One region of the Agrobacterium sp. 5Ca39 genome, then DNA from elsewhere that is predicted to be linked to it. Evidence: riboswitches for the same ligand, from Rfam matches in the RefSeq annotation. Region 1 holds a riboswitch; the other holds the start of a gene.
The links. A riboswitch is a leader RNA that binds a small molecule or an ion and turns the genes downstream of it on or off. The one in region 1 is predicted to bind S-adenosylmethionine.
Positions count from the first base shown of each region.

Region 2: it holds a riboswitch for S-adenosylmethionine, as region 1 does, so the genes downstream of both, metA (homoserine O-acetyltransferase MetA) here and ACZ47E_RS00530 (O-succinylhomoserine sulfhydrylase) in region 1, are expected to answer to the same signal.

Region 1 covers NZ_AP026436.1:110,689-114,453, forward strand. The annotation lists gene apaG (Co2+/Mg2+ efflux protein ApaG) at 1-343, opposite strand, end outside; gene ACZ47E_RS00530 (O-succinylhomoserine sulfhydrylase) at 575-1,759, opposite strand; SAM riboswitch at 1,803-1,881, opposite strand; gene ACZ47E_RS00535 (2'-deoxycytidine 5'-triphosphate deaminase) at 1,955-3,052, shown strand; tRNA gene ACZ47E_RS00540 (tRNA-Gly) at 3,111-3,184, shown strand; gene aqpZ (aquaporin Z) at 3,324-3,765, shown strand, end outside.
Region 2 covers NZ_AP026436.1:2,355,833-2,359,597, reverse strand. The annotation lists gene ACZ47E_RS11655 (aldose epimerase family protein) at 1-821, opposite strand, end outside; gene metA (homoserine O-acetyltransferase MetA) at 898-1,824, opposite strand; SAM riboswitch at 1,909-1,985, opposite strand; gene ACZ47E_RS11645 (thiamine diphosphokinase) at 2,075-2,728, shown strand; gene ACZ47E_RS11640 (ABC-F family ATP-binding cassette domain-containing protein) at 2,733-3,765, shown strand, end outside.

The DNA of each region.
Region 1 (3,765 bases):
TGGTGACGTTGAACACTTCTCCGCTTTCCGTTTCCATCTCGTAATGTCCGAACATAAGGCCGGACGGCGTGTCCAACGGGCAGCCGGAGGAATATTCGTAGGTGTCGCCGGGCTTGAGATGCGGTTGTTCTCCCACGACACCCGGTCCGTAGACTTCGTCCACCTGACCGTTCTGGTCAGTGATATGCCAATAGCGATTGACGAGAGTAACGGGAACATCCGAGTTATTCGCGATCACGACCTTGTAGCCCCAGACGTAGCGGTCGTCATCCGGGTCGGATTGTTCTTCGAGATAATACGGATCAACCGTCACCTCGATATCCCTTGTCAGAGCACGATACATACGCGCCACACCTCGATATTTTCCCTGCCCGCTTATCCTACACTATAGGCTCTGGCTATCGTCAAGAAAATGAATGACTTGAGGGGCAGGAGCTGTCTCCCGTTGCGCTGTTTTTTACCGTTAGGGATAACGGAAAAGGTAAATAATGGTTGCCTGATACTGGCTTTCGAGGCCATCAAACGCGACATGGCCCGGCGTTCCCGCGGGGCCACGTCGCTTATTGAATGAATGTCAGGCCGAAACAGCTGCCAGACCCTTTGCCAGATCTTCCAGCAGATCGTCCGTATCCTCGATGCCGCAGGAAAGGCGCAAAGTGCCGCCGGAGATACCGAGTTCCGCCCGTGCCTCGTCTGTGAGGTTCTTGTGCGTCGTGGTGCCGGGATGGGTGATGAGGCTCTTGGCATCGCCCAGATTGTTGGAAATCTTCACGATCTCAAGCGCGTTCTGCAGCTTGAAGGCCGCTTCCTTGCCGCCCTTCAATTCGAAAGCCACCAGCGTCGAACCACCGGACATCTGCCGTGCAATGATGTCGGCCTGCGGGTGATCGGCGCGGCCGGGATAGATGACCTTGGCGACCTTAGCGCTATCGGCCAGGAAGTCCGCGATCTTCGAGGCATTGGCCGTCTGCTGCTTCACGCGCAGCGGCAGCGTCTCGATGCCCTTCAGAAGCGTCCAGGCATTGAACGGCGACATGGCCGGGCCGGTGTGGCGGAAATAATCCTGCAGCTCTTCCTCAATCCACTTCTTGTCGGAAAGGATCACGCCGCCGAGGCAGCGACCCTGGCCGTCAATATGTTTGGTGGCCGAATAAACGACGATATGGGCGCCGAGTTCGAGCGGCTTCTGGAAAAGCGGTGTGGCGAAGACATTGTCAACGACCACTTTCGCACCGATCTGGTTGGCAAGCTTCGCCACGCCGGCGATATCCACCACTTCGAGTGTCGGATTGGTTGGGCTTTCGAGGAAAAACAGCTTGGTGTTTGGCTGGATTGCCTTTTCCCAGTTGCCGAGATCACGTCCGTCGATCAGCGTGCATTCGATGCCATATTTCGGCGCGAGCGTTTCAACCACCCAGCGGCAGGAGCCGAAGAGGGCACGGGCGGCAACGATATGGTCGCCGGCGCGCAGCTGACACATGATGGCGGCGGTGACGGCGGCCATGCCCGAAGCAAGTGCGCGGGCGTCTTCAGCGCCTTCCAGCAGGCACATGCGCTTTTCGAACATGTCATTGGTCGGGCTGGCGTATCGGGCGTAGATAAAGCCGTCGGTTTCACCCTTGAAGCGCGCTTCGGCTGCTTCAGAGTTTTCGTAGACGAAGCCTTGGGTCAGATAAATCGCTTCCGACGTCTCACCGTAAGGGGAGCGTAGCGTACCGCCGTGAACGAGCTGGGTTGCCGGGCGCCATTTATTGCTCATGTGATCACCTTCAAAACAAAAAAACCGGCCGCAAAAGCAGACCGGTTCCTAGCACCCGGTCTTTTTAGCCACTTGTTTAACGTGGCTGCAAGCCGACCGGCCAAATCACCACGGGATAAGCTTGCCATACTGCCGTTACCGGCTTGCGTCAATGCTTTCCTTTTGGTTTTGTCGCCGTAAAAAGGAATGACGACCATGATGAGAACCACGGGCATTTTGGCGGATGGCGCAATCCGCGCGCTGTTTGCAGGCGGCAAGCTGAAAAGCGAGGCCGATCTCGATGTCGATCAGGTGCAGCCCGCCAGCCTCGACCTCAGGCTTGGCTCCAGGGCCTATCGTGTTCGTGCAAGTTTCATGCCCGGCCCCGGAACCAAGGTCATCGACAAGCTCAATCGTCTCAGCCTGCACGAGGTGGATCTCAGCCAGGGCGCGGTGCTGGAAACCGGCTGTGTCTATATCGTTCCGCTGATGGAAAGCCTTGCGCTGCCGGCGGACATGTCCGCCTCGGCCAATCCTAAGAGTTCGACCGGTCGCCTCGATATCTTCACCCGCGTCATGACCGACAATGCGCAGGAATTCGACAAGATACCGGCGGGATACACAGGTCCGCTCTATCTGGAAATCAGCCCGCGCACCTTCCCCGTTGTGGTTCGCCGTGGCTCGCGCCTGTCGCAGATCCGTTTCCGCATTGGCCATTCGCTGCTGAATGAAAGCGAGCTTCTGAAACTGCACGAGACGGAAACGCTGGTCGCCAGCGAAAGCCCGAACGTGACGGGCGGTGGTATCGCACTCTCGATCGACCTCAAGGGATTTGGCGAAAACGGGCTGATCGGTTATCGCGGCAAACACCATACGGCGGTGGTGGATGTCGACAAGAAGGCCCAGCACGATGTTCTCGATTTCTGGGAACCGCTCTATGCGCGCGGCCGCGCCGAACTGATCCTCGACCCGGACGAATTCTATATTCTCGTTTCGCGCGAAGCCGTCCACGTGCCGCCGCTTTATGCGGCCGAAATGACGCCCTTCGATCCGCTGGTGGGCGAATTCCGTGTGCACTATGCCGGTTTCTTTGACCCCGGCTTCGGCCACGCGCAGGCGGGGGGCACCGGCAGCCGCGCCGTGCTGGAAGTGCGCAGCCATGAGGTGCCCTTTATCCTCGAGCATGGCCAGATCGTCGGCCGGTTGGTTTATGAGCATATGCTGCAGAAACCGGAAGGCCTTTATGGCACCGGTCTCGGCTCCAACTATCAGGCGCAGGGGCTGAAGCTCTCCAAGCACTTTCGCGCCGCATAATGAGCTGCGGCGGGCGCTTGACACCCGCCGCGAACTATCCGATGTCTTGTTTGTGGGTGCGGGTGTAGCTCAATGGTAGAGCAGCAGCTTCCCAAGCTGAATACGAGGGTTCGATTCCCTTCACCCGCTCCAGTCTCCCTTGATCCCCTCGCCAAAAATATTGGCCCCTGTCTGCTGCCACGTCGGTGGCAGCGGGACTATGTGATTTTGCTTGACTACGATTAAATTGCACGTAATAGTTGATCCAGTCGTAACATGATGGGGAAATGTTATGAGTCGCAAACTTCTCTCTGAATTTTTGGGAACCTTCTGGCTGGTCTTTGGTGGCTGTGGCAGCGCGGTTTTTGCTGCTGCTTTTCCTGAACTCGGCATTGGCTTCCTGGGTGTCGCGTTCGCCTTCGGTCTGACGGTTCTGACCATGGCCTACGCGGTTGGCGGTATTTCCGGCGGGCATTTCAATCCAGCTGTTTCGGTCGGCCTGTCCGTTGCCGGTAAATTTCCGGCAGCAAACCTAGTGCCCTATATCGTTGCGCAGGTCTTGGGGGCGGTCGTTGCCGCGGCGGCTCTTTACGTGATCGTCACCGGCAAGGCGGGGGCTGACATTGGTGGTTTTGCTGCCAATGGCTATGGGGAGCATTCGCCGGGGGGATATTCGCTCCTGTCGGCGTTGCTGATCGAGGTTATTCTGACGGCGTTTTTCCTGATCATCATTC
Region 2 (3,765 bases), 580 kb from region 1:
CCGGGTTCGGTGGTGTGAACCTCTAGAGCTATATCAGAGGCTGGCGAATAAGCGCGGGCGACCTTGCGCTTGGCGCGGCGCTCGGGCGAAAGGCAGAAATTATGGTCGTAGAGAACCTGCTCACCATTTTCGCTGCGCCGCATCGGCGTCGGGTGGCGAAGGTCGAAGACGGTGCCTTCGACGGAGCGGATTTCGCCGGTCGGTATCTGCTTGTCGTTGGTGGGCAGGTAAAAGTCAGCCGCGATGCTGATCTCATGCCCAAGTGCGGTGTCGGCGCCATCGAGATTGAAATAGGAATGCTGGCACACATTGGCGATGGTCGGCTTGTCGGTCACCGTTTCATAGACCACCGACAGCACGCCGCCGTCACGGATCGTGTAGGTGGCTGTGACCGTGCAGTTGCCGGGATAACCGGCACGGCCATCGGGGTCGATGATCTGCAGAACCGCGTGGCTTTCGCCGTGTTCCATCAGCATCCAGTTGCGTTTGCCCATGCCGTCGCTGCCGCCGTGCAGGTGGGTTACGCCCTTTTCATTCAGTTCCAGCTGGTATTCGTGACCGTCGATCGAAAATCTGCCATTGCCGATGCGGTTGGCGTTACGGCCGGGTGTGGCGCCGAAATAGGAGGAATATTTATAATCCTCGAATTTGTCGAAGCCGAGAACGAGCGGCGGCTGGTGACCCTCAAGGCGCAAATCCTGGATGACGGCACCCCAGGTAATGACCTTCGCTGTAAGCCCACCTTTCGAAATGGTGACACGCTCGACCTTTTCGCCCGTTGCCGTGAAACCAAAATTCTCCCGTGCTGCCCCGTCGCTCATAACATCATTCTCCCGGTTGCCATGAATTGCCGGGCGGACGTTGCGTCATTTCCCGGCAATTCGCAATCCCGCAAATTCAGGCCGCCAGCTGGCCGATGGCCTCGAGTTCATATGGTGTCGTCTGGTATATCTCGTTGATCCAGTTTCCGAAAAACAGATGGGCATGACTGCGCCAGCGGTTAAGGGGCGCGAGTTCGGGATCGTTATGCGGAAAATAATCATGCGGCAGCTTGATCGGCACGCCGGCGTGAACATCGCGGAAGTACTCGTCCGAAAGCGATGTCGAATCATATTCGACATGATTGAACATATAGAGACGGTTGCCTGCCTTCTCATGTACCAGACATACACCCATTTCCTCCGACTCCATGAGGATTTCGAGTTCCGGATGTTTTTCGATGTCGGCGCGGCGCACTTCCGTCCAGCGTGACACGGGAACCTGGAAATCGTCCGAAAAACCATTGAGGTAGATCGACGAGGGGCAAAGATTGCGGTGGCGGTAAACACCGAAAGCCTTTTCCTTCAGCTCGTATTTAGGCACGCCGTGGAAGTGATAGATGGCGGCCATCGCGCCCCAGCAGACGTTGAGGGTCGAATGGACATTGGTCCGCGTCCACTCGAAAATCTTTTGTATTTCATTCCAGTAGGTGACGTCCTCATAGTCCAGCAGCTCAATGGGAGCACCGGTGATGATGAAACCGTCGAACTTGCGGTGACGCACCTCTTCCCACGTCTCGTAGAAGGAGAGGAGATGTTCTTCCGGCGTGTTCTTGGCGCGATGACCGCCGATGCGCACAAGCGACAACTCAACCTGAAGCGGCGAGGCGCCAACGAGGCGCGCCATCTGGATTTCCGTCTTGATCTTGTTCGGCATGAGGTTGAGAAGCCCGATCTGGAGCGGGCGGATATCCTGCCGGATGGCCGCCGTTTCGGTCATGACCCGCACGCCCTCGTGAACGAGGGTCTCAAAGGCGGGAAGCGTATCGGGAATCTTGATCGGCATGTCGAACTCTCTTTTCCGGATCACGTAAAGAACGTTGCGAAAACAAAAAAACCGGCAGCGGAAATCGCGACCGGTCCCAGGAAATTGCCTTTTTCCTCGACCCTTTAGCGACTTCTTTAAAGTGGCTGCAAGCCGGTCGGCAAATCACCACTAAGGCGTTTCATAATCCCGAAGCCGACGAAAATCAATATGGACGGTTTTCGGAGGCTTTCGGCTTTCCATTTTCGGCCGAGGTGCGATAAGGCAGGGCATGGATAAAGCGCACTTCACCATTCTGCTCGGCGGCGATGTTACGGTTACTGATCGTCTCAGGGACGTGGTCGCGGGTAGCCGCGTGATCGCGGCTGATGGCGGCATGCGCCACGCACGGCCGCTTGGCCTCACACCGGAGTTGTGGGTCGGGGATTTCGATTCCGCCACCAAAGAGTTGCTGGATGCCTGGCCCGGTGTGACACGGCAGCCTTACCCGGCAGCAAAGGCGGTGACCGACGGTGAGATAGCGGTCTCGGAGGCGCTCGCCCGCGGCGCCGGTACGCTGGTGCTTGTCGGCGCGCTCGGGGGTGCACGAAGCGACCATGCCCTCCAGCACCTCCTTTACGCCGTCGCGCTTGCCGAACGTGGTCTCGATGTTTCGCTCACCTCCGGCGAGGAAGAGGCCCGGCCGCTGCTCCCGGGCTCGCTTGATGTCTCTCTACCCGCAGGCTCGCTTTTCTCGGTGGCCGGCTTCACAGCCCTGGAGGGGCTGGATATCGGCAATGTGCGTTACCCGCTGGAGGATTTCGCGCTTGCTTTCGGTTCCTCCCGCACTATTTCCAATGTCGCGAATGGCGGCCCTGTGCATTTTTCGCTTAAAAGCGGAAAAGCCATCGTGCTCGCCCGCCCTTATGATCTGACCGGAGCCTGACGCCTTGGCACCCCCTATTTTGAAACTCGATGACATCAAGCTGACCTTCGGCGTTACCCCGCTGCTGGACGGCGCCAATCTCCAGGTGGAGCCGGGCGACCGCATCTGCCTTGTCGGACGCAACGGTTCCGGCAAGTCCACGCTGATGAAGATCGCAGCGGGCCTTGTCGAGGCCCAGTCGGGCGAGGTTTTCCGTCATCCCGCTGCAACCATCCGTTATCTGGAACAGGCTCCGGATTTTGCCGGTTACGATACCGTTCAGGCCTATGCCGAGGCGGGGCTCGGGCCTGGCGACGATGCCTATCGGGTTACTTATCTTCTCGAGCATCTCGGGCTTACGGGTCAGGAAAATCCGGCAAACCTTTCCGGTGGTGAAGCGCGCCGCGCCGCGCTTGCCCGTGTCATGGCGCCGGAGCCCGATATTCTGATGCTGGACGAACCCACCAACCATCTGGATCTGCCGACAATCGAATGGCTTGAAAGCGAACTCCAGCAGACGCGCAGCGCGCTGGTGCTGATTTCGCACGACCGTCGTTTTCTCGAACGGGTTTCGACCTCGACCGTCTGGCTCGATCGCGGCCAGTCCCGCCGTCTCAATCGTGGTTTTGCCCATTTCGAGGAATGGCGTGACAAGGTGCTTGAAGAGGAAGAGCTTGAACAACACAAGCTCGGCAAGGCCATCGAGCGCGAAGAACACTGGATGCGGTATGGCGTGACTGCAAGGCGCAAGCGCAACATGCGCCGTGTCGGTGAGCTTCAGGCCATGCGGGCGGAATATCGTGGGCACAAGGGGCCGCAGGGGACTGTACAGGCGACCGTCACGGAAGGCCGGGAGTCCGGCAAGCTGGTCATCGAGGCGGAGGCTATCACCAAGGCTTACGGTGAGCGCATGATTGTCGCGCCGTTCTCACTGCGGGTGCATCGCGGCGATTGCATCGGTCTCGTCGGACCGAATGGCGCGGGCAAGACAACGTTGCTGAAGATGCTCACCGGCCAGCTTGAACCAGACAGCGGCTGGGTCAAGCTCGGCACCAATC